Agarilytica rhodophyticola: one gene and its partner. The protein of the gene in region 1 interacts with the protein of each later gene in a pairwise test. Links are inferred from orthologs where the notes say so. Each region holds a gene or a part of one and is shown on either strand. Other genes may lie near its edges. The genes, in order: BVC89_RS17370 and BVC89_RS19385.

Region 1 (15,920 bases):
TTTATCCATGCAAATGATTTTGGGCTACTGTTTCCAACCGGTGGCATTTTTATTGGGAGTGCCTTGGTCTGAAACCCAAGTTGCCGGTAGTCTTATTGGCCAAAAACTTGTGCTTAATGAATTTATTGCCTTTGCCGATTTTGCCGAGCAAAAAGAAGCCTTAAGTGATTATTCGAAAGTAGTAGTGACATTTGCGCTGTGCGGTTTTGCTAACTTTTCTTCCATTGCCATTGTTATCGGAGGCTTATCCAGTATCGCGCCCAATAGACGATCCGATGTTGCACAAATGGGTCTGCGTGCAGTGTGCGCAGGCTTTATGGCAAATTTAATGAGTGCAACAATTGCAGGGTTTTACTTGTCTTTGTCATAGACCCAGTCTATGTAGAGACATTTTATAAAACTAGGAAATACAATAATTGAATTTGCGCGAGCTTAGCATGCAAAAAATGAGTGTATGAGCTGGTAGAGTTTTCACCGGCGTTTTACTTCCGGCTCCATATTTTTGTTGCTTTGCCTGTGCCCGCGTGAGGTATTCTTCCTCTCTCCGCAACTTTTGGTATTTGCTTAGGGATACCTGAGCCATCTAATGTTAATCCCTTCATACCAATGGCAAGCTGATCCATGTTGTGGTCATTAATAGCTTCTTTAGCATCTTTTCGCTTGGTATTCATTAGTGGTTTTTTACTACTCGCTTTTGCCGCCATTTTACTTTTAGCTTTTTTTGTAGACTTTAGTATCGGTCTATTAATATGGGAGCTATATTTACCATAAACTTCATTGCCCATTGCGATGTCTGCCTCCGTCATTCTTTAGTGAAAGATTTTATATACTATTAATAGTATTAAATCGTAATACTTAAGTGTTTTATGCTTTTTAGTAGACGTGACAAAAATTAAGTTCGATTCACGTCAGCTTGCTAGAACCTTATCTACCAATTCGATTTCCAGGAGTGATTAAAGAAAATAGCGTATGCTATTTATATTGCTAAATTAAACTATGAAATAGGTTCTGGCTGGCTTGCTCTAATGTGCGTTTACAGACGTTAGTGTTGCGTTTTATATATAAAATCTGCATTGGGAGCGATGGTTTTGAGTAAGGATAAAATATGTTGTCGCTGACTGATTCTTGCTTCCTTCCTTTCTATTAATTCAACCGTTTTAATTTTCTTAAAGTCTTGCTCATAAAAACGTAGTCTATCCAGGGCAGAAATTAAAGGTGAAAGGCTGGGATTATAAGCGGCGTTTTCAATATATATGCCGAATACTTCGGTGTTTTTATTTTCTTCACTCAAAACTTCTAGGCGGACAATAGCTGGAGATTGAGTATGGGGCGCGTAACTATGTTGGAGATTAATATAAGCGTCTGATGTCTCTTGTTTGTTCTGTGTGTGTGAAAACAACATCTTTTCAGAGCCTAACTCTTTTGGCCCAAAAGGTTCAGGTAATAGATCACTAAGAGAAAGAGTGGGCTTGTCTAAAACAATAATTTCTATTGCTGCTGCATCTTTTATCTCATTAATAAATTGTCGGCAGTGACCGCAAGGTGGATGGGTAATGGCGATACGAACCACGCCTTTTTCGCCATGCAGTAATGCGTTGTTAATCGCGGACTGCTCAGCATGGATAGTACTTGCAAGGGCGTCGCCAGCAATTTCTAAATTGGCACCGAGATATAATGCGCCGCTTTTACCTTCGACAACCGCGCCCACATAAAACTCCGATGTTGCAGGCAGGGCATAGTGACGAGCTAGAGGGAGAAATTTCAGCATTAGCTCTGCTAGGTTTGCAGGTACCTGCAAAAGTTGTGTTACCAGATCAGCGGGCAGTACACCATTAAAATTATGCGCATTAATATGGTGTTGAATAACTGCTTGTTGCTGGGGTGAAAAACTATTGAGTGCTTGTCGAATGATATCTTCGTTCATCGTATTACCTCATGAGAGACAACAAGTTCTACATGACTAGTGGGACGGAAATAACATGTTTAGTTGGCAGTAAAAAATAAAAAAATACTCTTACCCTCAAAAACCCAAGGTTTAAGAGGGTAAGTGCTGGTTTAAAATTCTTTTGTAAAGCGTAAGCCAAATTCGCTGCGATCGTTATTTAAAATAACCAGTATGTAATCCCCGGTGTTTAAACGGGCGTTTTCATATTTTTCATCGAAGATGTTGCGCCCGTAAAGCCCCACCGTCCAGCTTTCATCCGGTGATAAATAGCTCACGTCAAAATTCACCAGATCACGACTATTGAGTGATGTTAAACGGCCAGGGTCATCGCTGGGCTCACCAAACATATCATCGCGATAGGAGTAATCTGCACGTAAGGTAACCGTGCCGCCGGTAGCAACGGAGAAGGCATACTGTGGACTTATCGAGGCGGTTATCTCTGGTGTTAGCGGCGCCACTGCGTTTTCATCATCCACGTCGACATCGATATAGCCAAGAGAGGTATTTAGGAAGAAATCGCTGACTATACGCCAGGAGCTTTCCCACTCCAATCCTCTTGAGGTTTGGTCGACAATGATGTTGACTGTATTAAAGCCATTCGCAGTAGTGGTGCTTACCTGATAGGGTAGGTCACTATACTCTGTGTTAAATACCGCCAAGCTCATTTGCAGGCTATTGGTCAGTTGGCCTTTGATTCCTACTTCATAATTAAGTGCGGTAATATTATCGAGATCCTGATCGAAGCAGTTGACCGGATCCAGGACTCCAGTAGCGAAGTCGAATGAACCAAACAAACAGAATGGGCGCGGATTAAACTGACCGGACTGGAAGCCATTTGAAATACTGGCATAGGTAGACATGCCACTATCGAGTTCATAAGTCGCCGATAAATCCCAACTGGTCTCCGTAAAGGTTTCTTCTGCGGTGGCTTGAATCAGACCGAAATTGATATCCACTGCCGCTTCTTTTTCGTCCTCAGTAAAGCGAATGCCGCCGCCGAGTCGCAATTTGTCTGAGACGTTGTAGCCGATATTGGCGTATATCGCCTGGCTGGTAGTCTCTTGTGACAGAGTTTCGCTACCTGGGCCTCCATTAAAGGTGAAATTAGGCTGCAAGGCAAAGCCATCTTCCTCGAAGAAATAGACCCCAGACACAAAGTCCCACTTATCATAGGTGCCGTTTAACTGCACTTCAAAAGAAGACTGATCCGCTTCACCTTCTTCGCCAAAGGCGAGGAAGTTAGTAATGGTGCCATCGTCGTCAAGGCCGGTGGTATAGTCGGATGTGCGATCACTGGCAATAACTTTCAGATTTAAGGTATCAGATATGGTCCAGTCTGCGGTGATTGAGACTCCAGAAGCGGAGTTTTCATTATCCACAAGATCCGCTTCACCGGTGGCATTATCATAAGGGTCAGCAGGCTGATCAGCATTCGATAGACCTGCCTGTGCAGGTGCACCGTTGGGAATCTCGTCAATCAGAGTGCGATAGGGGCCAAGACCACTTTCGGCATCATTGGCATCGGCACTTAACAGTAGTGAAAAGCTATCGCTGGGTGTCCAGAGTATGCTGATACGACCCGATAGGTCTTCAAATTCACCTACTTCGGTGCTGGTATCCACATTGACAAAGTCGCCCACTCCGTCGCGGCTTTCAAAGCTACCAGAAGCGGATATTGCCAGTTGGTCATTGATTTGATAGCTGCCATAGAGCGAGGCATTGGCGCGGCCGCGACTGCCGGCTTGTAGGGATAGTTTGGCAAAATCATCCCCATCCCCAGGTTTGCGGGTGATAATATTAATGGCGCCACCGATGGAGTTACGGCCATAAAGGGTACCTTGGGGGCCGCGCAATACTTCTACTCGCTCAGTACTGGCAAGGCTTAGGTTTTGTCCCAGTTGTCGCCCTAGGTAGACACCATCTACATAGACCCCAACGCCTGGATCAGTGGTGATCAAGTGATCTTGTAGACCGATGCCACGAATAAAGGGATTGGCCGATGTTACTTGCCCACCGCCAAAGCCAGTTACATTCAAGTTGGGAACAAATTTACCTATATCAATGAGACCGCTAATGCCTTGTTTCTCTATCTGATCAGAGGAGAATGCACTTATCGCAACCGGAACTTCATAAATACTTTGTTCGCGCTTCTGCGCGGTTACCACAACCTCTTCAAAGAAGTTTTCCTGAGAATCATTATTGCTGGCTGTCTGTGCCAAGCTGTCAGGTATGCCGGTAAGAGTAAGCAGTGGTGTAAAGGCCACTAAGGATTTTTTTAATTTCATGTATATTTTTCCCCTGTCAAATCGCTGTTTGCTAGTAGAGTCTCGCTAACGAAATACTTTTGAAGGTATTGCAAAAAGGTGTTTGCTTTGTCAATCCGAGAAATGACCTCGTGATCAGCTCTACAGCCCATCATTCTTATTGTGAAATTAATTGCCAATGTGAAATTGATTAAAGGTGCCCCACAACAATGGCTTTAACCCCATGGCAAAACGAACGAAGCGAATTTGACCTTATAAATTATATTTTTATAGTGCGCTTAAAATTTATTTTACCTAATGGTCAATAATTTGCAAGGCGTGGTTATCATTAATTTAACCCTAACAGGGGCTGGTGCGTTAAGGTAAAATGCTCGGCTATTTGTTTACCAGAGCAATTATTATGGCAAAAAAGTTTTACGTAGTATGGAAAGGTCGAGAAACAGGCATTTTTACCGACTGGAACACATGCAAAAAGCATGTTGACCAATTTCCAGGTGCGCGCTACAAATCTTTCAAAACAAAAGAAGAAGCCGAGCAAGCTTTTAACGGCAAGCCTTCCTCCGCTGCACTTGGCACATCCAATAAGCGCGCTACTGCCTCATCTTCTGCTAACAAAGGGCTTAAAACCTACAATGGCGATGAAATAGCAGCGATGACGATGGATACCAAAGTTTTTACCGATGGCGGCTGTGAGCCTAACCCCGGTGAAGCGGGCTCTGGTATTGCGGTTTATCGTAATGATGTGCTCGATGAATTATGGTACGGCTTGTACAATCCTAAAGGCACTAATAATACTGCTGAACTAAATGCACTGCATCAAGCATTATTGATGGCTCAAAGCGAAATTCAGCAAGATCGTTCTATTGCGATCTATTGTGACTCCAAGTACTCAATTCAATGTATTACTCAGTGGGCGGCTGGCTGGCAAAAAAAAGGCTGGAAAAAATCTGGTGGCGAAATTAAAAACTTAGCCCTTATTAAAGAAATGTTTGCCCTTTATCAAGAGCTAAAGAGCGATATTAATATTTTCCATGTGAATGGTCATGTTGGTGTTGAAGGTAATGAACTTGCCGATAGAATGACAATGGTGGCAGTAGAAAGAAAAGATAAATCGTTTTCGCGTTTTAAAGATACCCTTGATATAGGCACTATTTTAGCGATGCGTGCTGGTTAGTTGGTTAGTGTAAGAATCCTTGCTAAAGGTTCTATGTTAAAAACACCCTTCTTAGGTCACACTTTATTTGCCCAATCTAATGATAACGGTGTGTTATGGGTAAGACAGAGCTTCTGTATATGTCTAACATAATAAAGAAGCTCTAATGTTTCCCTATAAAAAGAGATTCATTGTTTGCTGCCATTTAAATGCTCAATGTGCTTTGAGGTGGCAAGCCCTAAGCATTCAACATTTCAAGTTCTTCGGTTTTCTCCATCCAGCTTTCTTCTTTACTTTCCAGTGTTTCTCGAAGTGTCTTTTGTTGTTGAATTAGGGTTTGTAGTTTTTCGTTATTGCCTTCATATAGACTAGGGTCGGCTAATTCCTGTGTGACTTGATCCAGCGCTTGCTGATATTTTTCGATGTCTTTTTCGAGTTTTTTGATAGCATTGGTGAGCGGTTTTAATTTTTCTCTGGCAGCAGCGGCGGCTTGCCGTTTACTTTTTTTATCTGAGCTTTTATCAGTGTTTGGTGAATCTTTTGGGATGTTTTTATCGTTATCAGTATTGTTCCCGGTACCTTGGTTTTTATTCAGCAACCAGTGGTGATAATCGTCCAGTGTGCCATCGAAGGTTTGTACTTTATTATTATCCACCAATAAAAAGGTATCGACGGTGTTTTTCAGAAGATGACGATCGTGTGATACCACCACAATAGCCCCTTCGAACATTTGCAACGCGAGGGTCAGGGCATGTCGCACTTCTAGGTCAAGGTGGTTGGTCGGTTCATCGAGCAGTAATAAATTGGGCTTTTGCCAGGCAACAATTGCCAGGGCAAGACGTGCCTTTTCGCCGCCAGAAAAATGGGTGATATTTTCAAAAGCGCGATCGCCGGAAAAACCGAAACTGCCGAGAAAATTGCGAATACTTTGTTCGCTTTCCTGTGGTTTAATCCTTTGTAAGTGCAGGGCGCAAGATGCGTCGAGATCAAGTGCTTCGAGCTGATGCTGAGCAAAGTAACCGATACGCAGATGTGTGCCTTCAGATAAATCTCCTTGTACCAGGGCATTTTCTCCGGCGAGAGTTTTCATCAAGGTGGATTTTCCGGCACCGTTACTTCCTAACAAGCCTATACGAGAGGTGGACAATATATTTAGTTCAATTTTGTCTGCAAGGACTTTATCTGCGCCGTAACCAATAGCCGCTTGGCTGAGGTTTATTAAAGATTGCGGCAGTTTCTCAGGTGTCGGAAAGCGAAAGCTAAAAGGGGACTCAATATGTGCCGGCGCAATCATTTCCATGCGCTCCAGTTCTTTAAGTCGGCTTTGTGCCTGTTTGGCTTTGGTGGCTTTAGCACGAAAACGACGGACGAAATCTTCAATTTCTGCCACACGTTCTTGCTGCTTTTTGTAAGCGGCCGCTTGTTGGGCGAGGCGTTCAGCCTTTTGTTTTTCGTAGGAGGAATAATTGCCTACGTAAGTATCTAATTGGCGGTTATGAATACTGACAATATTGCCCACCACGTTATCTAAGAACTCACGATCATGAGACACAATAAGTAAGGTACCACGATAATCATTGAGCCAATTTTCCAGCCAGTAGGTAGCATCTAAATCTAGGTGGTTGGTGGGCTCATCCAACAACAAGAAGTCAGAGCGACACATCAGTGCCTGAGCGAGGTTTAGACGAATGCGCCAGCCACCTGAAAAATCGGTCACCTTGCGCCCATCATCACCGTTGTTAAAACCAAGACCATGCAGGAGCTGCTGGGCACGGGAGGTGGCGCTATAACCTTGGATACTCTCCATTTTTTCGTACAGGTGTGCGAGCTTTTCGCCACCTTCGCACTGAGCTATTTCTTGCTCTAGCTGCCGCAGTTCTTTATCGCCGTCGAGGATATAGTCTAAGGCTGTTTGCGACGATGCTGCCACTTCTTGACCCATATGAGACAGCAGCCAATTTTTGGGAATACTATAACGGCCTTTATCTTCGTGTAACTCACCTAAAAATAGCTTGAATAGGCTGGTCTTGCCTGCGCCGTTTTGACCGATTAAGCCCCATTTTTGACCGGGATATATCGTTAAACTGGCATCGGCAAATAATTCTTTACTGCCCAATTGAAGGTGAATTTGATCAAGTTGAATCATTAAACTAATGGTCTATGTTGGTGGAAAGTAATGGTATTGGTAGAACGCTGTGGTGCGTTTTAAAGCAGTTTTTGCCAGAACATGGCGTAGCCTAATTCTGGATTGAGTTGATAGCCTGCAAAGCCAAATTTTGTATAAGCGCCCTTTGCCCGTTCATTGCCTTCTAACACCTCTAGCGTAATTTTATAGTAGTCATGGCGACGGGCGAAGTCTTCGACGGCTTGTAACAGTGCTTGGGCAGCACCTTTGCCTCGGTATTCGGGGATTACACCTAAGTCATGTATATTGATGGCAGATTTGGCTGCAAAGGTGGCAATATTCTCAAAGCAATTAGCGAAGCCAACAGGCCTATCTTGGTGGTAGCAGAGAAATCCATGGGCAAAATCTTTTTCTGCCATAAGGTCGATACTTTGCTGTGCTATAGCTTGAGGCAAGGCTTCGCCGCCACCCATAGGATCGGCCGAATAGCTCATCAACATATCCCGTAGATGCTGGCGCTGTAGAGGTTGGCTAAAATCTACGTTAATAACCTGGAGTTGTGTGTCTTGTGTGCTCATAGGTACTCTTTTAGGGAAACTCGTTGTATACAAACTTTTTTGCTAGCTTTTTCTTCTGGCAACAAAGATACCACGTAATGGCGCCGGGTGGCCTTCAACAGTAAGCTGAGGGTTGTCCTGGTCGAGGAAATTTTCCAATGATTGAAAGGTCATCCAGTCCGTTGCTCGCTGCTCATTAACGGATGTGGCGTCGCTACCTACATAGCGTACGTTGTCAAAGCCACACTTTTGCAACCACGAGATAAGAGTGGGAGCACTGGGAAGGAACCAAACATTATTCATCTGTGCATAGCGTCCTTCTGGTACTAAGCTTTGTCCCAGTTCTCCCTCGATAATGAGCGTTTCTAATATTAGCTCGCCGCCAGGTCTTAAGGTGCTTCGCAATTGCCTCAAGTGATCCATAGGGGAGCGGCGATGGTAGAGCACACCCATAGAAAAAGTGGTATCAAATGCGGATAAGTTATCCGGTAACTCTTGAATTCCGACAGGCAAGATATCCACTGCAAGTTGGTTAAGGTATTTTTTGATCATATGAAACTGCACGATAAAACGCGGCGAGGGGTCAATCCCGATAACACGTTTAGCACCTTCTCCCAGCATGCGCCAACAGTGATAACCGTTACCACAACCAACATCCAGTATCGTACGATTTTTTAATGGCGCAATATGAGGTAATAAGCGCTCCCATTTCCAGTCAGATCGCCATTCGGTGTCGATATGTATGCCAAATAGTTGAAAGGGGCCTTTACGCCAGGGTATAAGCTTGCGCAGGCATTGCTCTAAGATCTCCTTTTGTTGCGCACTGCAGTCATCAGCATTACCGATGCTGACTTCACTTTTTAGAGTATAAGTAGATGGCGAGAGCGAGGGTAATGCATCAAAAGCGGCTAGCCATTGTGCTAAATCACCATAGCGTTGGTGAGATAAATTGTGTTCGATCTGCGCCGGTAAGACTTCTGCCCAGGGTTTCAATGCTGTGCGTGACAGCTCATCGATAAGTTGTGAATAGTCGATCATTGTTTGAATGTAATAAAGGATGAAAAATTAAAACATTGAAACCAGAGTTCGGTATTTTTAAAACCGATGTCCTCTAGTCTTTGGCGGTGCACGTCAAATGATTCAGGTATCAACACATTCTCAATAGCATTGCGTTTTTGGGCAATTTCCATGTCGCTGTAGCCATTGGTTTTTTTAAAGTAATGATGGAACTCGGTCATCAACTCATTGTGGTGATTATTACTAAACTTGAGCTTCTCCGATATGATGAGTATTCCCCCTGGCAGCATGCCTTGGTATATTTTGGTAAGCAGCTGCTGGCGCTGTTTAAGGGGAATAAACTGCAAGGTAAAGTTAAGCACGCACACCGAAGCATTGGTAATCTCAACTTTAAGAATATCATCATGGATGAGCTCTACAGGCACCTCTGCGGAGTCCGCATCGATCACTTGGCGGCAGCGTTCTACCATATCTGCTGAATTATCGACGGCGACAATATGTGTGTCAGCCGCGGTGATACGGTGGCGCATAGCCAGAGTAGCTGCACCTAAAGAGCAGCCAAGGTCGTAGCATTTGCTGCCACTTTGATTATAGCGTTCGGCAAATTGGCCGATCATGTGAACAATGGTGCTATAACCAGGAACCGAGCGTTTAATCATGTCGGGGAATACATTAACCACACTTTTATCGAACACAAAGTCGGCAACTTTGCCCAGAGGCTCGCTGTAGATTGTGTCTTTATTATTCTCTTTGTCGTGCTTGTTATCGTTATTAGGTTTTACTGTTGTCATGATTATTTCTATTGCTGGCGCCTTTTTTTGTGCCGCTATTCTACCTCGAATAGACGAATATTTCTTGAATTTATCGCCTTTTATAACCTGTTAGTGGTGCTGGGCAGAGGCCTTATACAGTAGCAGATTATGCTTGTAAGTCTTTTTTACAGGGAAACTAAAGAGAATCAACTACACTTTCTAAAGCATCATATAAAAAATGTACAACACGCTGGATGACTTTTGTGTGCTATGAACGAAGTAGGGAGTGTTTATTGCAGGAATATTTAAACAGCTGATGAGCAAAATTAAATACCAGGACTTATCAATATTAGTGGCAGACGATTTCGGCAGCTTCCGCAGCTTAGTTAATACTATGCTAACGGAGTTGGGGGTCAGTGATATTGAAATGGCGTCTAATGGCGATCAGGTTATCGAAAAGTGTAAGCAGAAAAAATATGACGTTGTCTTGTGTGATTATGATTTAGGGGAGGGGCGCAATGGCCAGCATGTGCTAGAAGCTTTGCGCCATTATAATTACCTTTCCCGCTCCAGTATCTTTATTGTGGTTTCCGCCGAGGCCAGTCGCAACATTGTCATGTCTGCCTATGATTGTGAGCCAGACGATTATTTGATGAAGCCTATTACGGCCATGATACTACGGCAACGTATCGAGCGCTTGCTTGCTCAGAAAGATTCACTTCGGCCAGTGTATACAGCTTTAGATGAAGGCAATATGGAAACGGCCACTGATCTGCTCATTGATTTATCTATAAGTGAAGATCGACAAGCGAGTGCTGCTCAAAAATTACTTGGCCAAGTGTTTATCGAACAGGGAGAACTACAAAAAGCTGAAAAACTTTATATCCATGCCTTAGAGGCAAGACCTCTCGATTGGGCTCGCTTAGGTTTGGCAAGAGTAAAACAATTAAAAGGCGATTTGGACACAGCAGGAGACTGGCTATATCAAATTGTGGAAGAAAACCCTCTGTATTTACCTGCATATGATTTGTTAGCGGAAAACCTCAAGCAAAAAGGGGAGAAAAAAGCCGTACAAGAAACCATCGAAAAAGCGGTTTATGTCTCTCCCATGTCGATATTGCGACAAAGACGTTTGGCGGCTGTTGCAGAAGATAACGATGATGCATTAACAGCCATTGAAGCTCGCCGTAATACACTTAAATTGGGAAAGTTATCGTGTCACGGTTGTGTGGAAGATAACTTAAGCTTTGTACGCACTGTGGCTAATGCGGTGCAAAATCATTCCGAGCTTCCTAAGGAGCTTATTGATGATGCAACTGAGGTATTGAGCCTAACTCGTCAAGAATATGCACTCAGTTCTGAACAAGAGTCAAGATGTCGTTTACTCGAGGGCCGAGTCAGTGCTTGCCTGGGCGATATAACAAAAGCTAAGGCATGTATTGACGATGCGATTGCCGAAGCTACGATCCAAGGTATAGACGCAGATATTGAGCTGATACTACTGTTGTTATCTATTAATGCCGAAGATCAGGTCGAACGTTTTTTAAAAGAGTTACAAGAGAAATATCGAGATGATCAAGAGGCATTGGAAAAGCTTGATCAATTTCTTAGCGAGCCGGCGAGTCATAGCAATCGCCGTTTGGTTGCTGAAGCGAATAAAGAAGGGATTGCTTTGTATACGCAAGGAGAGTTTGATCGCGCTATTGCGTGTTTTGAAAAAGCGCGTACTGTTTTTCCTAAACATGTGGGCATTGGTCTTAATATCGTGCAGGCAGTGATTGGCAAATTGAAAAGCACACCTGAAGATGAAGCGTTAAAAGAAGAATGTCATTCTATTCTCAATGCTGTTGAATCCATAATTGATAATTCCCACAGTCAATATCAACGTTTTATAAAGCTGAAGAAAATATCAGAAGTTTTTCTACTGTGAGGTCAAGCATTATGATGGAAGAAAGAAAACCCATTGATTTTTCTATGGTGCTAGCATCTAGCGTTCATGATATGAAAAACTCGATTGGCATGTTGTTGGCATCACTAGAAGGTGTGATTGCTCATACACAAACAGAGAGTCCAGAACAAACCAAACATTTTAACACCTTGCATTATGAAGCCTCTAGGATTAATAGTGACCTGGTACAGTTGCTCACGATTTATCGTATGGAAAATTCTTTTTTACCTATACAAGTTGATGAACACTATGTGATTGATGTTTTGGAAGACCAAATAGCCCGCAATCATATTTTACTACAAACAAGTGATATTAAGCTGAGTACTCATTGTGATAGAAATTTAAAATGGTATTTTGATGATGATTTACTTGGCAGTGTTATCCATAATGTTTTTGTTAACTGTGTCCGTTATACCAAATCCCGCCTTTTAGTTGAAGCTGAAGTAATAGATGATTTTTTATGTATTACTATCGCTGATGATGGCCCTGGCTATCCTGACTACATGCTGGAAAAGCCACCAGGGTATATTGCAGAAGATGTCTCTTCTACTAGTACGCATTTAGGCCTGTATTTTGCCGATCGTATTGTTGCAATGCATAAGCAGCACGAAAAGCACGGCTATATTTTATTAGAAAATGGTGAGCCGTATGGTGGTGGTGTTTTTAAACTATTTGTACCCTAAATCTTAGACACTATTGAAAAATACAATGTTTTCACGTGTCAATCAGATGCTTAAACGCTAGAAGCACTATTATTTATTGTTTTTTGGTAAATTGAGTGTTTTAGTTTTTTGGAAATATTTATGTGGGCTCTTTATGTGCAATTGTCGTTACTTGTGCTCGAATATGAATTTGAGCGCAATAGTTCTTCATAGATATCTTTTTTTATCTCGTCATCCTTTTTAGATTTAATGCATAGGAGTTTTATACATACTATTTTGTCTGCTAATGAGCAAAAAATAGTAAGTTTGTGTTTTTTATATATAGGTATTATTTTATTTTTTGTTTTTGATAATTATGTCACAAAATAGCACCACGTCATTGAAAATATAAAATACAATGAACTTGTTCACATAATTTGTGAATTGTAATTTAACTAGGAAGTAAGTATGTATCTTCACGGAGGATAAATCCTTGATATGTTTTAGCTAATCCATAAATACCATTTAATTTGACTTTGTTATATTTCAATTTTTTTGAAATATTGCTTTGTTATTTAATTTTATTTCTTACATTGATTTTTATCAGTCTGGAGGATAAAAATATGAAAATGCAGTCATTTAATTATATTGCATCTGTCGCAGCTGTATCTGTTATTTCATTAAGCTCGTCCTTTGCTAATGCTTTTAGTGATTATTGTGATTCAAGTTCTCAAAGCTCTAACGTCGAATGGATTGAGTCTATTGCTATTAATGGCAAAGAATTCGCGTCTGGCAATAACGATGGGTATATAAGACATCCTGAAATTGTCGCCATGCTGGCTCCTGGAACTAACGAAATTACATTAACACCAGGGTTTCCTTTTAATGTCGCATTCAGTGAGACGTGGACTGGTTGGATCGACTTGAACGGTGATGATCTTTTTACTGATTATGAAAAGATTTTTGAGTTTCGTGCAACTACCCCAGAAACAGTAAGCTTTGAAATTCCTGAAGACTTGGATATTGGCTTGGCGACCTTGCGTGTTGTGATGAGTTACGATGGCTATAATCAGCCTTGTGGCGAATATGTATATGGTGAAACAGAAGATATGGCAGTATCTGTCGATCCATTACTTTTCCTTGATTAGTCGTTAAGGGTTTTATTTGTTATCGCAGCTGCTCATGTGCATATGGGCAGCTGTTACCTATTTTTAGAATAGGGTAAATAGTAAATTACCTAGTTTTATTCCTTGGAATTTTATTTTTTGTGTATGGTATGTCTTACGCTGCTGCTTCCTGATTGTTGACTTGTCTTTTTTAATCGTCTTTTGAGCTTTTTCGATAGCCCATCTACAGCTTCGTATGTTTGCAATTGCTTGCCTGTCCTCTCATAATATTTTCTTCCATAATTTTCTACTTGAGTCATCATTGGTGGGCTCGATTCTGAGAATCGTGCATATCTAATATGAGACTTTGTTGTTTTACTTCCATGATAATTTGCATGTCTTTCTTCATGCCCAGGGGTAAGCCATCTCGTTGCTCCCTTATCTTGCGTACATGTAACACAATATGGCAGTATGTTCGGCATTTTGCTTCTCTCCTATTCATTATGTAAAACTAACTTTCGAATTGAATGATGTATACGGTATTGTGTAGCTTTAGCTGGTATTAAGTTTGTTTTTTATAGAAGGCGCAAACATTTATGCTGAACGAGTGTACTAATGTTGAATTTTTATTTTTTGCCCATAATATATTAAATTATTCGCCAGGGAGTTAATCACAATATGAATACATTTCAACTTGCGCAAATTAATATCGCCAAAGCTCGGGCGACCATGGACTCTGACATAATGAAAGGATTTGTCGATCGTCTGGATGAAATTAATGCGCTAGCGGATAAATCTGAGGGCTTTGTCTGGCGATTACAAACGGATGAAGGGGATGCGACTTCCATCCAAGCCTATGATGATCCAATGATAATTGTCAATATGAGTGTCTGGCAAGACCTGGAGTCACTTAAGAACTTCGTTTATAAGACAGTTCATGTGGATCTCATTCGTGATAGAAGTGCCTGGTTCGACAAAATAACCAGTGCCCATCAAGCCTTATGGTGGATACCTGCAGGCCATATTCCTACTGTAGAAGAAGGTAGAGAGAAGCTGGAGATTTTACAGCGACAGGGTCCAAGCCGCGAAGCATTTACTTTTGCCAAGCCATTCGACCCATAAAGATTAAGATTTTCCCTCAATTACCGATAGCCACATGGAAGTGGCGTATTAGAGTAATGCAGGAGCAATTACCGATAGCCACATGGAGGTGGCGTATTAGAGTAATGCAGGAGCAATTACCGATAGCCACATGGAGGTGGCGTATTAGAATAATTTTAAAATGATATAGGGTTAAGACGTCTTAACCCTACTGATCAAAAGTCCCTATAGCTCAACAATCTCCAAACCTATTTTTTCTGCACTTTCTCGCTGGCCATTACTGGTTATTACCGCTGTGCTGGCTTTATCAGGTGTGAGATAAGTTTGCGCGACTCGTTTTAAGTCTTCAAGGGTGGTGTTTAGCACACGCTCTCTGAACTTTTGTCGATGGGCTACCGTTCGTCCGTGTAACTCTGCATGGAAACAGCGTTTAGCGCGACCGGCAGGGGATTCGGATTTATCCAAGCCACTGATAACACCCAAAATAGCTTCTTCGATTTTCTGTTCACTGGATTGTTGCTCAGCAAGCCAGTCTAAGGCTTTGTCAAAATCGTCTAGGGTTCCCTGCATACGCGGATCGCGATAAGAATAAAAACGAAACGCCGCTAGGTTATTATCTTGTGAGGCGCCGCCACCATAAGCACCGCCTTGCTCGCGAATGGCGGTATGCAAATAACCGTTACGCAAAAAGCCTCCGAGTACAACCAGAGGCGCCGCATCTGCATGATCCATGGAAACGGTTGCATAGGATTTAGCGCAGAAGTTAACTTGTGTATTAGTTAGCCAGGCCTCATGAATTTTTGCATTATGAGTTGCTAGAGCAAAATCATTTTTGCTCTGTGACTGATGGCTACCGCATAGGCTATGCAGGCCCTTATGGTAGGAGGGCAGCAGTTCTTCTTCACCGACGACTAATATCTCTTTTTCACCACTGATAATTGTGTTGTGTAAGTCGGCAAGCTTTTGTGCCAGCTGCTGTAATTGTTCAGGATTTTTAATCGCGTCATCAAGCGCTTTAATACCTTTAATTGCCGCCAACCCAGATTGTTGATGGTGTAACTTGGCAGTCGCGCAGATTCCGGCACTCGCTGCCATCATCGCTAAAGAATGGCCATTACCGGTAATACTCTGCTCTTGATGCACGCGAATTTGCGCCACCAGTTCTTGGATTCTGTTGACTTCGTCGAAGCGCGCTAGTTGGATACTGGTATGCATTAAATCGCTCAGTGCCGCCTGATTTCGGCTCAGCGCTTTGCCTGAGAATGTGTAGTAACCATTAATATCATTATTACTATCAACGGTACCGCGAAT
Region 2 (16,328 bases), 500 kb from region 1 along the record:
AACTGAAATACCATGTGGCTTCCATATATTCGACTTTATACTTCTTTTTACCTTTTTTAGGCTTACCATCAGTAAAGTACGCCACTGTATCGTAGCCCCCAACCGCTTTCTCACTGAAAAAACCTGTGTATATTTCGGCTGAGCTAAGGCTCGCTAAAAGAAGTGCCGTTAAGCCTATTAACGTGTTCCAAAAATATTTAAGCTTCATAGTATTTTCCTGTAAATTCAATTTTAATCAGTACTTGGATACTCGTTACTCTGTTTAAGTTCACGTAACCAAGTTTTAACTAAAGTTATAGCAGATGGAACACGATGACCTCGTTTGTGCATCTCATACCCCATCTTAAATAACGTTGTGTACTGTTCGAATAGTGTAGCAAAAGCGCTATACAGTGATGTGCGGCTATCCCAAATATGGGTTTTCTCACTGCTCACACCATTGATCTCAATGATGACAAACTCTTTTCCTTCTTTTAACAAATGTATATTGTTAAACTTCACGTCTAACCGACCGTAATGGAAATCGGGAAAGTCTTGCATCACTTCGTCTATTTTTTCGCTCAGCTCAGTGCTAATAAATTCGTTACCATTACGAAAAACGCTACCGCGACTATGACTTCCAGCAAATGCCAGAGGCACACACTCTCCTGGCTTAGGTACTGAATATAATCGTTCGACATTTCTTTCGAAATATACATCGCGTAGGATTGAAGCACGAGAATCTTTCAGTATTAGAGTTTTCAGAGTACTGACTCCATCGCCAATCACGTAGGGTCTGTACTTGAGCGTTATTGAAGTCACTCGGCCTTTCGCTTCGCCCGGCATACGTTCATAAAAAACGCCAGCCTCTGCTGAATAAGGTGCAAGCTTTTGCAAAATATAACGTCTTCCTTTAGGGAATAATCGGAGATATTCTACGAGCTGCATTTTGTTGTGGATAAGGCGCACGCCGGCACCACGACATCCTAATTCAGGCTTTACAACTAATGGTAAAGTAATATCTTTAGCTTCAGCTTTAGTGAGTTCATTTTCTACATGTGCCAGCAATGATTCATCACTTTTGTATAACGCGTCATCAACAACATATTCACTAATAACACAAGGCAAAACAAAAGTTTGCGCAAATTCTCCCGCACTCTCAAGAATGGCAAGTTTCGATTCACCCACCATTCCACCTAAATCAATATGCGGATTTACCACCATAGGCAAACCAAAATTACGGTATCGCAATGAAAGCAATATCCAATAAATAACAATAGGAATATAAAAAAACCAGGCTGGCCAAAATTCAAAAAAAGAAACAGGCTTGGAGCCTAGTTCAAGTTTTGGCAGCCCTCGATTTTCTGGGTCTTGATTTTCAATATCTTGCATAAATAGCTTTTTTGTTTGTACTGATTGATTGGGTCGCTCTACTTGTGTTTCAACACTATGGCTATTGACGTAATTGCTCATACTGAAACTCGCTTTTTTTTCGGCTTGTTCATAGATCGACGGGCTAAAACATTATTTGCCACAAGCAAGACAACAGCGATTCCCATAAGTGCCCACTTCCAGTCACTGTCCTCAAGCCATGCACTTGTGCCAAGAAAATAAACTAGCGTGAATATAGTGCCAATCCAAATAATACCGGCAAAACTCATCGCCCAGAGAAAGCGATATAGTGAAATTCTCCATAAACCACAGAGAGTAAAACCAATTGTTCTAAGGCCAGGAATGAAACGGATAATAAAAATATTCGTCATAGTGCTAAGTCGGAATTGACGACTTAGAGCACGACTTCTAGGGTTTAATAAAATCCACCCTCGCACTCTTCGCCATCGGTGTGCTGCACGACCGAGGTAATACAGCGCGAGGTCGCCTGAACAAATGCCGATAAAAATAGCCACCACAGATAACGCAACATTCAACTCGCCTTCGGCAGCTAATAACGCACCATATATCAAAGCCGCATCTTCCCATATCCAAGCAATCACAATGATTGCCATTACTAATAGCGCTGGGTGATCCGAATATTCTAGTAAGCTTTGCAAAACACTCTCTTATTAATAATGTATCGGCAAGATGATTTTTGCCAGATTTAGACTACTGTAATAGTGGTTAATTTCCTACAAGAGACACAGACCATTGCGACTCAAAAACCCAAAGCACGAAGCCTATAATGTTTATCAACTTAACGGCTTACACAAAAGGGGAAATAAACAATGACTGGACTCGATATCGCGTTTTTTATGTTGATGATTTCTGGACTCATGTATCTCGGAACAGTCGAGAACGAAAAATAATTCATTCTCGCTACTATTTGACAATGTAAGTACAAAAAAAGCGACACAAAGGTCGCTTTTTTGTCTCGATTTAATGGCAAAAATTTACCACCCAGTGATATCTTTCAAACCATTACCAATATCAGCAAGACTTCTTACAGTTTTTACACCAGCGTCTTCCAAGGCCGCAAACTTTTCATCAGCAGTGCCTTTACCACCAGAGATAATTGCGCCCGCATGCCCCATTCTCTTGCCTGCTGGAGCAGTAACACCTGCGATATAAGAAACTACTGGCTTAGAAACATTGGCCTTGATAAAGGCTGCCGCCTCTTCTTCCGCTGTACCGCCAATTTCACCAATCATAACGATTGCTTCAGTTTGATCGTCATTTTGGAACATTTCCAATATATCAATGAAGTTAGAGCCAGGAATAGGATCACCCCCAATACCAACACAGGTTGATTGCCCAAAGCCATAATCTGTCGTTTGTTTCACTGCTTCATAAGTCAAAGTACCGGAACGTGAGACAATCCCCACTTTACCTGGCTTATGAATGTGGCCTGGCATAATACCAATTTTACATTCACCTGGAGTTATGACGCCTGGGCAGTTTGGTCCGATAAGACGCACACCGAGCTCATCACACTTCACTTTAGCATCGAGCATATCTAGAGTCGGGATGCCTTCTGTAATGCAGACAACCAATTTAACGCCGCTGTGGGCCGCTTCTAGGATAGAGTCTTTACAAAATGGTGCAGGTACATAGATAACAGAAGCATCGGCGCCAGTCTCGGCAACAGCTTCACGCATGGTATTAAATACAGGTAAATTCAGGTGCTTTTGTCCACCTTTACCTGGGGTAACACCACCGACCATTTTAGTGCCATATTCAATGGCTTGCTCTGAATGAAAAGTACCTTGCGATCCCGTGAAACCCTGGCAGAGAACCTTGGTATCCTTATTGATCAATACACTCATGATTAATTCCCCGCTGCTTTTACAACTTGTTGAGCTGCATCAGTCAAACTCTCTGCAGCAATAATATTAAGACCACTATCTGCGAGTACTTTCGCACCTAATTCAGCGTTGTTACCTTCAAGTCGAACCACAACAGGCACTTTAACTCCCACTTCCTCAACAGCGCCAATAACACCTTCGGCGATCAAGTCACAACGAACAATGCCACCAAAAATATTAATTAATACTGCCGATACATTCTCGTCTGATAGGATAATTTTAAACGCTTCCACAACGCGCTCTTTAGTCGCACCACCACCAACGTCTAGGAAGTTAGCAGGTTGGCCACCGTGCAATTTCACAATGTCCATAGTGCCCATTGCCAAACCAGCGCCGTTCACCATGCAGCCGATGTTGCCATCAAGCGCAACATAGTTGAGCTCCCAATTGGCAGCGTGAGCTTCACGCTCATCTTCTTGCGAAGGATCATGCATTTCTTTCAATGCAGGCTGGCGGTACAACGCATTGCCATCGATATTTAATTTTGCATCAAGACAGTGCAAGTCACCTTGATCGGTGATGACCAGTGGATTAATTTCCAAAAGCGCCAAATCTTTCTCTTGAAACATTTTTGCCAAGCCTAAGAAGATTTGAGTAAATTGCTTAACTTGTTTACCTTCGAGCCCCAATTGGAAAGCGAGGTCACGCCCTTGGTATGGCTGAGCACCACACAAAGGATCAATTTCAGCCTTAAGAATTTTTTCTGGCGTTTCCTCGGCCACTTTTTCAATTTCAACGCCACCTTCAGTAGAAGCCATAAAAACAATGCGGCGAGTTGAGCGATCAACAACGGCACCGAGATAGAGTTCTTGTGCGATATCTGTGCAAGACTCAACGAGAATACGGCTAACCGGCTGGCCATTTTCATCTGTTTGATAGGTAACTAAATTCTTACCAAGCCACTGTTTGGAAAACTCTTCTATTTCGCCTTTAGAAGAAACCAATTTCACACCGCCAGCTTTACCACGACCGCCTGCGTGTACTTGAGCTTTTACTACCCAGCGATCACCACCGATAATATCTGCCGCTGCCGCTGCTTCTGCGGGAGTTTCCGCTGCAATGCCTGTTGAAACTGGCAAGCCATATTCTCTAAATAATTGCTTGCCTTGGTATTCGTGTAAATTCATAGGTATTTACCGTAAAGAGAAAAAATTAGTAGTGTCACTTAAAAATTCAGATAAGAGTTCTGGGTTATTTAAATGACACCGACCTTATTATGTACACGCGGCTCCGAAACCTAGGCTTCGGAGCCGCTTTATTCGATTACTCGAACAATTACGCACTTACTTTTGGTTGTTCCTGCTAGCTCAATGGCCAATTCACCATTATTAAAAAGGGACTGCATTTAATAATAGCCAATTTTCCTACTGCATAGTGGCTGGCATTTACTTGCGTTTTTTGCGGTTGGGGATATGGATCGCATGCCCCGCAACAGCCAATGCAGCTTCATGCACGGCTTCTGACAAAGTGGGATGACCGAAGACTGTCATACCAATATCTTCTGCACTTGAACCAAACTCCATTGCAATGGCCACTTGTTGCACAAGATCAGCGGCACTTGGTCCAACAATGTGACAACCAAGTATCCGATCTGTCTCAGCATGGGCAATCATTTTTACCATACCGTCTTTTTCGTTAGCAGCTAAAGCGCGGCCACTGGCAAGAAATGGGAAAACACCAATGTTGTAGGGTTCGCCATCAGCCTTCAGCTGCTCTTCTGTTCGACCTACTGCTGCAATTTCTGGGTGTGTGTAGATAACATTAGGAATAATGTCATAATTCATCACTGTCTTCTCACCGGCAATACGCTCTGCAACCATAACTCCCTCTTCAGAGCCTTTGTGAGCAAGCATTGGCCCGCGCACCACATCACCAACAGCGTAGACACCAGGGGCACTAGTAGAGCAAAGATCGTTAACGTAGATAGAGCCGCGCTCATCGAGTTTAACACCGCTATCTTCCGCTAGCAGATCATCAGTAAATGGACGTCGGCCAACACACACAATCAGTTTATCGAAAACTTCTTTCGACTCGTTGCCATCTTTGTCGGCATAAGTCACTACCACTTCTTTCTTGCCCGCTTTTTCCACCACTTCTGTGCCGGTAACACGGCAACCAAGGCGAATATCTAGGCCTTGTTTCTTGAACAGTTTTTGCGACTCTTTGGCAATTTGCTGATCCATTATCGACAAGAAAGTGTCCATGGCTTCAAGCAATACTACATTTGAACCGAGACGGTTCCATACACTGCCTAATTCAAGACCGATAACACCTGCACCGATAACACCCAAGCGCCCTGGAATTTCAGTGAACTCCAATGCACCGGTTGAATCAACAATAACGTCGTTGTCTACTGGGGCAACTGGGATCGCCACAGGTATGGAACCGGAGGCCAGAATGACATTCTCCGCTTCGTACTCTGTCACTTTACCTTCGAAGTCGGTAACCTGAACTTTTTTGCCCGCCAGTAACTTACCAGAGCCATAAAGAGATGTGACTTTATTGGTTTTAAAAAGACCAGCAACACCACCGGTCAATTGCTTTACCACATCGTCTTTGCGTTTAATCATAGATGGGACATCAATGTTGACATCGCCTGTAGCAATACCGTGAATAGAGAAGTCGGCTTTTGCTTCATGATATTTATGTGAGGTATCGAGTAGTGCTTTAGAAGGAATACAGCCAACATTAAGACATGTACCTCCATTAACTCCTTTGCCCTCTTTGTTCTTCCATTTTTCAACACAGGCTGTCTTCAAGCCTAGTTGAGCGCAACGGATCGCTGCCACATAACCGGCAGGCCCAGAGCCGATAACGATAACGTCAAATTTGTCGGACATAGGAAATCCCCAAAAAGTTATTCAAAATAGTCAAATAGTTAAGCAGTAACAGTTGCCCAGCGAGTATCTGTGTCGTCGTACTGAATTATTTTAATGCACACTAAAAGTGTGCAGTTACGCTATATTTCCAGCAATATTCTCGCGGGATCTTCGATCATATCTTTAATCGCAACCAGGAATTGAACTGCCTGCTTACCATCGATAATGCGGTGATCGTATGACAGAGCCAAATACATCATTGGCAATATTTTCACTTCTCCGTTAACCGCCATTGGTCTCTCTTGGATCTTATGCATACCTAAGATGGCTGATTGAGGAGGATTAAGGATTGGTGTCGACATAAGTGATCCAAATACGCCGCCGTTGGTGATAGTAAAAGTACCACCTGTCATCTCTTCGATGCCAAGTTTGCCATCACGGGCGCGCAAGCCATAACTGCGGATACCATTTTCTACATCGGCTAGGCTCATGTGTTCAGCATTGCGTAACACTGGCACAACCAAACCTTTATCAGTGGAGACTGCAACACCTATATCTTGATAGCCGTGATAAACAATGTCGTTACCGTCAATAGAAGCGTTAACTTCTGGTATTCTGCGCAGAGCTTCCACCGCAGCTTTCACAAAAAAGCCCATAAAGCCAAGGCGAGTGCCATTGTGAACCTTCTCGAATTTGTCTTTATATTGCTTACGCAGTGCCATTACAGGCGCCATATTAACTTCGTTGAATGTAGTCAACATGGCTGTATTGGCGGTTACATCAAGTAAACGCTCGGCAATACGAGCACGCATACGTGTCATGGGCACACGTTTTTCAACACGCTCACCCGCAGGGATATCTAGGGATGCTGCGCTGCTATTACCAGCACTGGCAGCAGGTTTAGGCGCAGCTTGTGGCGCAGGTGCTGCAGCTGCCGGCGCAGAAGAAGCACCAGAAAAGTTAGCAACATCTTCTTTAGTGATACGTCCATCTTTACCTGTACCAACAACTTGTGCCAAATTGATATTTTTCTCTTGTGCCAATTTGCGTGCGGCAGGCGCTGCGATAATATCGCCATCTGCTTTGCTAGGCTCGGCCGCTGGCGCCGCTGCTGGTACATCTGAGCCAGCCGAAGCAGCGCCTTCCTGAAAGGTCGCAATAACTTCGTTGCTAAGAACGGTATCACCTTCGTTCTTTATAATTTCTGCTACGGAACCATCAGCAGGAGCAACAACCTCCAATACCACTTTATCAGTTTCAATATCTACTAGTAGTTCATCTCGTGTAACCGCTTCGCCAGCCTGCTTATGCCAGGTTACGATACTACCGTCCTGAACAGATTCGGGGAAAGTTGGTGCTTTTATTTCTATGGTCATTTCCAGTCATGTCCTTTTTGCTTAAGGCTCTTTAAGGTTAATTTGTTGAATCAGCTATACACTGGTATCCAACGCCGCTGAAATAAATTTCTTTTGTTCGTCTAAATGCGTCGACATATAACCTGCAGCAGGTGCAGAAGATGCAGGTCTGCCGGCAAAACGCAAATAGAGCTCTGAATTTATACGGTCGAGAACACGTCGCATTCTATGTTGACTGGCGTACCAAGCCCCTTGGTTTTTGGGCTCTTCTTGGCACCAGACAAAATCTTTCACATGTTCAAAAGGTTTCAATGCCAATTTCAATGCTTCTTCAGGGAAAGGATACAGCTGCTCAATACGAACCAGTGCAATATCTTCCTGTTGCTTCGCTTCTCGTTCTTCGAATAGGTGATAATAAACTTTTCCGCTACATAAAATGACGCGTTTAACTTGTTTAGGATCAACCGTTTCGTCCGTCAGTACCGTTTCAAACTTACCGTTAGCCAATTCTTCTAGCGATGATGTTGCCAGCTTATGGCGCAGTATCCATTTTGGGCTCATGACGACTAATGGACGGCGCATATGGCGAATAGCCTGACGCCGGAGCATATGATATACCTGTGCTGGGGTCGTTGGAATACACACTTGAATATTGTGTTCTGCACACAATTGCATGAAGCGCTCGAGTCGAGCGGAAGAATGCTCAGGCCCCTGCCCTTCGTAACCATGAGGCAACAACATCACTAAGCCGCACAGGCGCTGCCATTTATGCTCACCGCTGGTAATAAATTGATCGATAACCACTTGTGCGCCATTGGCGAAATCACCAAACTGCGCTTCCCAGATCACCATACCGTTGGGTGCAGTGGTGGCATAACCATATTCAAAAGCAAGAACCGCTTCTTCCGACAAGAAGGAGTCATATATTTCAAAACTAGGTTGTCCCTGCTCGACATTCTCTAAAGGAATGTATTGCTCACCATCTTTTTGGTTATGAACAACCGCGTGACGATGGGAAAAAGTACCACGTCCAACATCTTGACCTGTAATACGAATTTGATGTCCTTGCTTAAGCAACGTTGCGTAGGCAAGAGTTTCCGCCATCCCCCAATTAATCGGCAAAGCGCCACCGGCCATTTTGCGGCGGTCATCATATATTTTGGCAACTTGGCGTTGGATTTGGATACCATCGGGGATATTCGTAATATTTTCGGCTAATGCCTGTAACTCTTTTAGGTTATAGGTGGTATCGCAAGGAGTTTGCCAATCGTGACCAATGTAAGGTGTCCAATCGACAAATAAAGACTTGTCTGGCTCACTCACCAAGCCACGTGCCACGTGCTCACCACGATCTAGGGCTGCTCGGTAATCATTGGCTAGCGTATCACCTTCTTCTTTGGTTATAACGTTCTCCGCCACCAGCTTTTCAGCGTAGAGAGTACGGGTAGTTTTGTGCGCTCGAATAGCTTTGTACATCGCTGGCTGAGTAGCAGATGGCTCATCTGTCTCATTGTGGCCTCGGCGGCGATAGCACACTAAGTCAATCACTACATCTTTGTTGAACTCATGGCGATAGTCAATGGCAAGGGCAGCAACATAAGCCACCGCTTCAGGATCATCACCATTGACATGGAAAATGGGGGTTTCGATCATTTTCGCAACGTCGGTACAATAGTCCGTAGAACGAGCATCTTCCTTATTGCTAGTGGTAAAGCCCACTTGGTTATTGATAACAATATGAACGGTACCACCAGTTTTATATGCGCGAGTTTGTGACATCTGGAATGTTTCTAGCACCACTCCTTGACCAGCAAACGCGGCATCTCCGTGAATCACAACTGGGACGACTTTTTCTCCTTTATCGTCTTGACGACGATCTTGACGAGCGCGCACCGAACCTTCAACTACAGGAGATACGATTTCCAAATGAGAGGGATTAAAGGCCAATGCCAAGTGCATTTCACCACCAGGAGTCATCACATTGGAAGAAAAGCCCTGGTGATACTTAACATCACCTGAGGTATCCACCAACCTCTTACCTTCAAATTCTTCAAATAATTCAGCGGGGTTTTTACCTAGAATATTCACTAAAGTATTTAAGCGGCCTCGGTGAGCCATACCTAATACCATTTCTTTAGCGCCGTAATCGCCCACTTTACGAATGAGAGTGTCGAGCAGAGGAATTAAACTTTCACCCCCTTCTAGACCGAATCGCTTAGTACCGGGATATTTGCTGTCAAGATGACGCTCAAGGCCTTCAGCAGCAGTGAGCCTCTTCAGTAAGCTAATTTTCGTTTCTTTATCAAACTGAGGTTGCGAACGCGTGCTCTCAAGTCGATTCAGTAACCAACGGCGCTCGTCATAATTTGTTATATGCATGACCTCCGCGCCAACAGTGCCGCAGTAGGTTTTCTCAAGATCTGCAATAATGTCTTTCAGCAAGCCTTCACGATAACCAAAAGATAAATCACCCGTTTGAAAAACTGAATCTAAATCCAGTGTATTGAGATTGTGAAAGCCGAGATCAAGATCGGGGGAATCTTTAATTTCTAAAATACCCAATGGATCGAGGGATGCCTTTTGATGACCGCTCAAGCGATAAGCATTGGTCAATTGCACCACTTCCACTTGCTTGCGTTCATGAGCAACGTTGGCACTACCCTCACCCGGAGCCACCATAGGACGAGCGCGATTACGGCCAAGCAATTCAAAATATTCAATAATTTCTGAGTGTGGTACATCGTTGCCAACTGCGCCATTAACCCTTGGCAGCTTATCAAAATAGTCACGCCAATCTTGAGACACAGAATTAGGATCATTCAAATAAAGTTCGTACATCTCTTCTACATAAACTGCATTTCCACCAGAGATGTGGGAGGTGCTCCATAACAATTCCATCAAACTTTCTTGCATTTTACTCACCGTAAATAGACAACACATTAAGTTTTGTTGTCTCTATTCGACATTTCATTTATTGCCGAAATTGAAAATTATATTTACCTACAATCATATCAGGGGAATAGGATTAGCAGGATATTTATTATTTAGGGTGGCGCAAAAAACGCCACCTGTGAACAATAGAGGATGTTACAGTAAATACTTATTGCTCTGAAACTGATCTCGAGTAAGGGCTAACAACTGTACCAGAAACAATTCGTGTTTAAGTACCACGATGCAATAACATGCTTCTGATATGCCCTATTGCTTTTGTTGGATTTAAGCCTTTAGGGCAAACGTCAACACAGTTTTGAATACCATGACAGCGAAAGACACTGAACGGATCATCTAGATTCGCCAAGCGTTCTTCTGTAGCAGTGTCACGACTATCAGCTAAAAAGCGATAAGCTTGCAGCAAACCAGCAGGGCCGATAAATTTATCGGGATTCCACCAGAAAGAAGGACAGCTCGTGGAACAACACGCGCATAAAATACACTCGTACAAACCATCGAGCTTTTCACGCTGCTCCGGGGACTGCAATCGTTCAATAGCAGGCGTCGGCGTATCGTTCTGCAAGAAGGGTTCTATTTTTCTATACTGCGCATAAAACTGAGATAAATCGACAATTAGATCTCTAATGACAGGCAGGCCCGGCAGTGGACGTAACACTAACTTGTTATTTTTGACGCACTCAGACAAAGGCTTGATGCATGCCAAACCGTTCTTGCCTGAAATGTTCATCCCATCGGAACCACATACACCTTCACGACAAGAACGTCGATAGACGATGGTAGAATCCTGTTCTTTAATCATCTCCAGCACATCTAGCACCATGAGGTCTCTACCTTGAGTATCAACGTCATAGCTCTTCATGTATGGCTTTTTGTCTGTTTCAGGGTTATAGCGATAAATTTCAACTTTCAACATATCTTTTATCCAAATAGTTTCCGCGATACTAGGTTAAATTCACACTAATAAGTACGAATTTTAGGTTCGAAGGTATCAACGGTCTTAGGTGTGAAATTCACGTCCCTCTTACCAACGGATTTATCTTCAGGGTAATACATGGAGTGACACAGCCAGTTTTCATCATCACGCTCTTGGAAATCATCACGTGCATGAGCGCCTCGAGATTCTTTTCTTTCTTCGGCAGCAATTGCAGTAGCTTCAGCCACCTCAAATAAGTTTTGTACTTCCAAGGCTTCGATACGTGCAGTATTAAATGCGCTGCTCTTGTCAGACAAATGAATATTTTCCATGCGCTCTCTAAGATCAGCGAGTTTTTTAATGCCTTCTTGCATGAACTCACCTTTACGGAAAACACCGAAGTGATTTTGCATAATGCTTTGTAGCTCCTTACGAAGCATTGAAGCATTTTCACCTTGTGACGAGCCATTAAGCTTGTTAAGACGTGCCATACCGGCTTCGATATCACTTTCAGAAGGGTCACGATATTCGACACCTTCACGCAAAGCACGTTCGATAAACATACCCGACGAGCGACCAAACACAACCAAATCGAGAAGTGAATTACCCCCGAGACGATTGGCGCCGTGCACAGATACACAGGCAACTTCACCACAGGCATAAAAACCTTCGATAACTTTATCTTCTCCGCTGACATTAGTCAGTGCCTGCCCATCAACGTTGGTTGGAATTCCTCCCATCATATAATGGCAAGTAGGCACTACAGGAATAGGTTCTTTTACCGGGTCAGCATGAGCAAAGGTACGAGATAGTTCCAAAATACCAGGTAAACGTTGGTTCAGCGTTTCAGCACCCAAGTGATCGAGCTTTAAGAAAACATGATCGCCATTTTCACCACAGCCGCGCCCCTCGAGAATCTCCAACACCATGGATCGGGCCACAACATCACGGCCAGCAAGGTCTTTTGCATTTGGCGCATAACGTTCCATAAAACGCTCGCCATCTTTATTGATGAGGTAGCCACCTTCACCGCGACACCCTTCTGTCACCAATACCCCCGCACCGTGAATACCAGTGGGATGGAATTGCCACATTTCAATATCTTGTACAGGAAAACCTGCGCGCAAAGACATCCCAATACCGTCACCAGTATTAATGTGAGCGTTAGTGGTAGAAGCGTAGATACGACCAGCACCACCAGTAGCAAAAACTGTTGCCTTAGATTTAATAAAAACAACTTCGCCATCTTCCATATTAATGGCAATGACACCACAGACCACACCGTCTTGGTTTTTGATAATATCAACGGCGAACCATTCGTTAAGGAATACCGTATTGTTTTTCACATTACCCTGATAAAGAGCGTGCAAAAGTGCGTGACCCGTTCTATCTGCGGCTGCACAAGTTCGCGCTGCCTGACCGCCGCGACCAAAGTCTTTTGATTGGCCACCGAATGGACGCTGATAAATACGACCGTTCTCAGTTCGCGAAAATGGTAAGCCCATATGTTCCAGTTCGAATACTGCTTCTGGGCCGACTGAACACATATACTCAATAGCATCCTGATCACCAATATAATCAGAGCCTTTGACCGTGTCGTACATATGCCAACGCCAATCGTCGTTAGGGTCAGCACTGGCTATCGCACAAGTAATGCCTCCTTGGGCAGAGACTGTATGTGAGCGTGTAGGAAAAACTTTAGTGACAACAGCCGTTTTAAAACCTGATTGAGCCATTTGAAGTGCCGCGCGCATCCCCGCACCGCCACCGCCAACAACAATAGCGTCAAAAGACATGGTTCGAATATTTGGCATCGATTAAAACCCCCAGAGCACTTCAATACCCCAAACCAAGTAGGCAAGAGTAATGACTGCGTAAATAGTTAGAGCGCTCATGCGCAAGAATAAAGCTTTTCCACCCATCATCCGACTGGTGACATAATCGGTTAATACTCCCCACAAACCTATCCAGCCATGAGCAGCAACACACAATAGCGCCAACAAACTAAATGCGCGCATCCACAACTGCGCAAACAAAGCTGTCCAAAGTTCATAAGTCATCTCTGGCACAGAGAAAATAAATGCCACAATAAATATTGTATAAGCAGCGAGTACTACTGCCGAAAATCTTTGAATAAGCCAATCTGAGAGGCCGCTTCGCCCCAGACTCGTAACTGCTGTTACCATACCCATAACCCCGCAAGAATAATTAACACGATCGCAACAACGACAACAATGGTCGCGCCACGCTTTCCACCTTCAAGTGTTTCACCAACGCCCATATCCATAATAAGATGACGTATTCCGGCTACAAGGTGATACGCAAGAGCGGCTAAAACAGCCCACACAATAAATTTAGAAAGTGGTGCCTGCAATGCAGTTTTAAGAGCGTTAAAACTCTGCTCTGAGCTGAGACTCATATCGAGCATCCACAGCAGTATTAATATACCGATAAGCAAAACCACACCTGAAACTCGGTGGGTAATGGAGACAAGCGCGGTAATAGGGAATTTAACTGTTTTTAGATCGAGATTTACAGGTCGGTTATCGTTCACAGTTTTGCAACACCTTAATTCATAAGATTGATAGGCAGGAAGATTTTTCTAAGGTTTGGCGAGTACATACTGTGCTGTTTAATATAAGTACATAGACTGGACATTTTAGCACCAGCTAATTAGTTATTAGCGCCAGCATCTCGCAGCGCATTTCCCATGGAAGGTTATGCTTACACGCCCCAAAAAGATCGCGCAGAATTATAGATATGCGCCACACAAATTACAAACATTCATAATAACTTATGTAACATTAGCATATAATTTGTACAAAACAACGTTTTAAAACGGTTATCACGTTCACTAGTTATAATTCATTTTTTGAATAGTTATAATTCATTTCTTGAATAGTCCTCACTCAAGAAGATTTAAATTTCTTTTCGAAAAAGCCTTTAAGCGCCCATTTTCTCCACAAAAATAAATTTTATCTATACTGATACTTGACCCAGTATGACAAAAATGCCATGGGAAATTGGACTTTGATCACATTGACATAAATTTATAGCACTATATAGTTGCGCGACTTAACAATTAATTATTTGGCTGCTTTGTGCACAATTTCGAGTGTGCTAACAGCGACAGATTATCTTTTATCTATCACATACAGGAGTCCTTAATGGCTGATAAGAAAGCACAACTTACGGTCGATGGTTTGGACGATTCTATTGAGTTACCGGTGTATTCCGGCTCAACAGGACCAGATGTCATTGACGTTAGAGCCCTTACAGGCAAAGGTTTTTTTACCTACGACCCTGGATTTGTATCCACTGCATCATGCGAATCTAAAATCACTTATATCGACGGTGGTAAAGGTATGCTTTTGCATCGGGGTTATGCCATCGAAGACCTTGCTGAAAAATCAGATTACCTGGAAACGTGTTTCTTACTTTTACACGGTGAACTGCCTTCTCAGAAAGAATATGACGAGTTTGTTAGCATTATCCGCAACCATACGATGGTTCACGAATCCATTGCACGTTTCTTTAGAGGCTTCCACCACGACTCACATCCGATGGCGATGATGTGCGGCATTGTTGGAGCGCTATCGGCCTTCTATCATGACTCATTGGATATCACTAACGAGCGTCATCGTATTATTTCAGCCCATCGTTTGATCGCTAAGATGCCGACTCTTGCTGCAATGTGTTACAAGCATTCTCAAGGTCAACCTTTCATGTATCCCGACAATAAGTTGGGTTATTCTGAAAATTTCTTACACATGATGTTCGGCACCCCTTGTGACGATCCCCAAGTAAACCCTGTGCTGGCACGAGCCATGGATAAAATCTTCCTGTTGCACGCCGATCACGAGCAGAATGCCTCAACTTCCACAGTTCGTTTAGCAGGGTCATCAGGTGCAAACCCTTTTGCCTGTATCGCATCCGGCATTGCAACACTCTGGGGGCCAGCTCACGGCGGTGCTAACGAGGCTGTATTGTCGATGTTGCAAGAAATCGGCGATGTGAAGAATATTGACAAGTTTATTCAGCGCGCCAAGGATAAAGACGACCCCTTCCGCTTAATGGGATTCGGTCATCGAGTTTACAAAAACTTTGATCCACGCGCCAAAGTAATGAAAGAAACCTGTGATGAAGTCTTGAGCGTTTTGGGTATTGAAAATGACCCATTGCTAGCGATTGCAAAACGTCTTGAAGAAATTGCGCTGGAAGACGAGTACTTCATCAAGAAGAAACTCTACCCTAATGTAGATTTCTACTCGGGTATCATTATGAAAGCTATTGGTATTCCAACCGATATGTTTACTGTGATATTCGCTACCGGGCGCACAGTGGGCTGGATCGCTCATTGGCATGAGATGCTGACAGAAGATTACCGTATTGGTCGACCTCGTCAACTTTATACTGGCGAAACCAAGCGCGACCTCACAGCTGTTGAAGATCGCAAGCCAGCAAATCCTACTTTCTAAAAAGTAAAAAAAGGGCTGTAAACACAGCCTTTTTTTTGTCTTATTGAAAGAGATTAAGCATTCTGTCATTAAGTTTCTTCCAGCTTGGTAAACTTTTCTGACTGCTACCTTTAATTTTTTTGCCTCTATCTCGCGCCAACCAAATACTTTCTCCATTGAAGCTATATACAGGAAAGAGATCTGGCCGCTTAGATGCGGGTAATATCTCTTTTTTAATATTATCTAAGATCAACGGTTCTGCACTAGGTGTTTGATAATAAGCTAACACCATATGGGCTTGATTATAGGTTAAGGACTTTACATAGGTAATACGAAGTTTGGCTGGGTCAAAAGCAGATTTTAAAAGCGAGAAATATTTACCTATAGAATAGTCTTCACAATCACCGCCATTGGTAGCCAAAGTTTCTATCGGTGTCGCCCAGTAATCTTCTTGTCCCCAATGCTCTTGATCACTCAACCACCTTACTTGATTAAAATAGTCATTCGCATGTTGCATTTTTACAAGCTCAGTAATCGTTGGGTTATCGCGATCT

What was found.
Region 2: the proteins of BVC89_RS17370 (region 1) and BVC89_RS19385 interact in binary tests that used the Escherichia coli proteins (3 or more experiments, as listed by UniProt). The link is inferred for Agarilytica rhodophyticola from one-to-one orthologs.

Annotation. Positions count from the first base shown.
Region 1 is NZ_CP020038.1:4,131,716-4,147,635, reverse strand. What follows is about bases 5,055-8,033. They hold BVC89_RS17370 (ATP-binding cassette domain-containing protein), read right to left. Parts: upstream 7,509-8,033; coding sequence 5,601-7,508; downstream 5,055-5,600. Other genes in these bases: BVC89_RS17365 (GNAT family N-acetyltransferase), read right to left, coding at 7,568-8,033; BVC89_RS17375 (ribonuclease H1 domain-containing protein), read left to right, coding at 5,055-5,383. In the rest of the region: BVC89_RS17395 (NupC/NupG family nucleoside CNT transporter), read left to right, coding at 1-370; BVC89_RS17390 (hypothetical protein), read right to left, coding at 483-785; cdd (cytidine deaminase), read right to left, coding at 1,043-1,924; BVC89_RS17380 (TonB-dependent receptor), read right to left, coding at 2,056-4,230; more of BVC89_RS17375, read left to right, coding at 4,610-5,054; more of BVC89_RS17365, read right to left, coding at 8,034-8,065; tRNA 5-methoxyuridine(34)/uridine 5-oxyacetic acid(34) synthase CmoB, read right to left, coding at 8,108-9,082; carboxy-S-adenosyl-L-methionine synthase CmoA, read right to left, coding at 9,079-9,852; BVC89_RS17350 (response regulator), read left to right, coding at 10,130-11,743; BVC89_RS17345 (sensor histidine kinase), read left to right, coding at 11,755-12,444; BVC89_RS17340 (GEVED domain-containing protein), read left to right, coding at 13,026-13,550; BVC89_RS17330 (DUF3291 domain-containing protein), read left to right, coding at 14,187-14,630; BVC89_RS17325 (insulinase family protein), read right to left, coding at 14,835-15,920. UniProt on the Escherichia coli protein: Genetic data indicate it may be involved in ribosome assembly or function.
Region 2 is NZ_CP020038.1:4,635,462-4,651,789, forward strand. What follows is about bases 7,328-10,714. They hold BVC89_RS19385 (2-oxoglutarate dehydrogenase E1 component), read right to left. Parts: upstream 10,366-10,714; coding sequence 7,528-10,365; downstream 7,328-7,527. Other genes in these bases: odhB (2-oxoglutarate dehydrogenase complex dihydrolipoyllysine-residue succinyltransferase), read right to left, coding at 7,328-7,473; BVC89_RS19390 (succinate dehydrogenase iron-sulfur subunit), read right to left, coding at 10,613-10,714. In the rest of the region: BVC89_RS19350 (YHS domain-containing (seleno)protein), read right to left, coding at 1-208; BVC89_RS19355 (ATP-grasp domain-containing protein), read right to left, coding at 232-1,452; BVC89_RS19360 (DedA family protein), read right to left, coding at 1,449-2,030; sucD (succinate--CoA ligase subunit alpha), read right to left, coding at 2,367-3,239; sucC (ADP-forming succinate--CoA ligase subunit beta), read right to left, coding at 3,242-4,405; lpdA (dihydrolipoyl dehydrogenase), read right to left, coding at 4,664-6,118; more of odhB, read right to left, coding at 6,238-7,327; more of BVC89_RS19390, read right to left, coding at 10,715-11,317; sdhA (succinate dehydrogenase flavoprotein subunit), read right to left, coding at 11,362-13,131; sdhD (succinate dehydrogenase, hydrophobic membrane anchor protein), read right to left, coding at 13,135-13,503; sdhC (succinate dehydrogenase, cytochrome b556 subunit), read right to left, coding at 13,497-13,871; gltA (citrate synthase), read left to right, coding at 14,485-15,795; BVC89_RS19415 (transglutaminase-like cysteine peptidase), read right to left, coding at 15,836-16,328. UniProt on the Escherichia coli protein: E1 component of the 2-oxoglutarate dehydrogenase (OGDH) complex which catalyzes the decarboxylation of 2-oxoglutarate, the first step in the conversion of 2-oxoglutarate to succinyl-CoA and CO(2).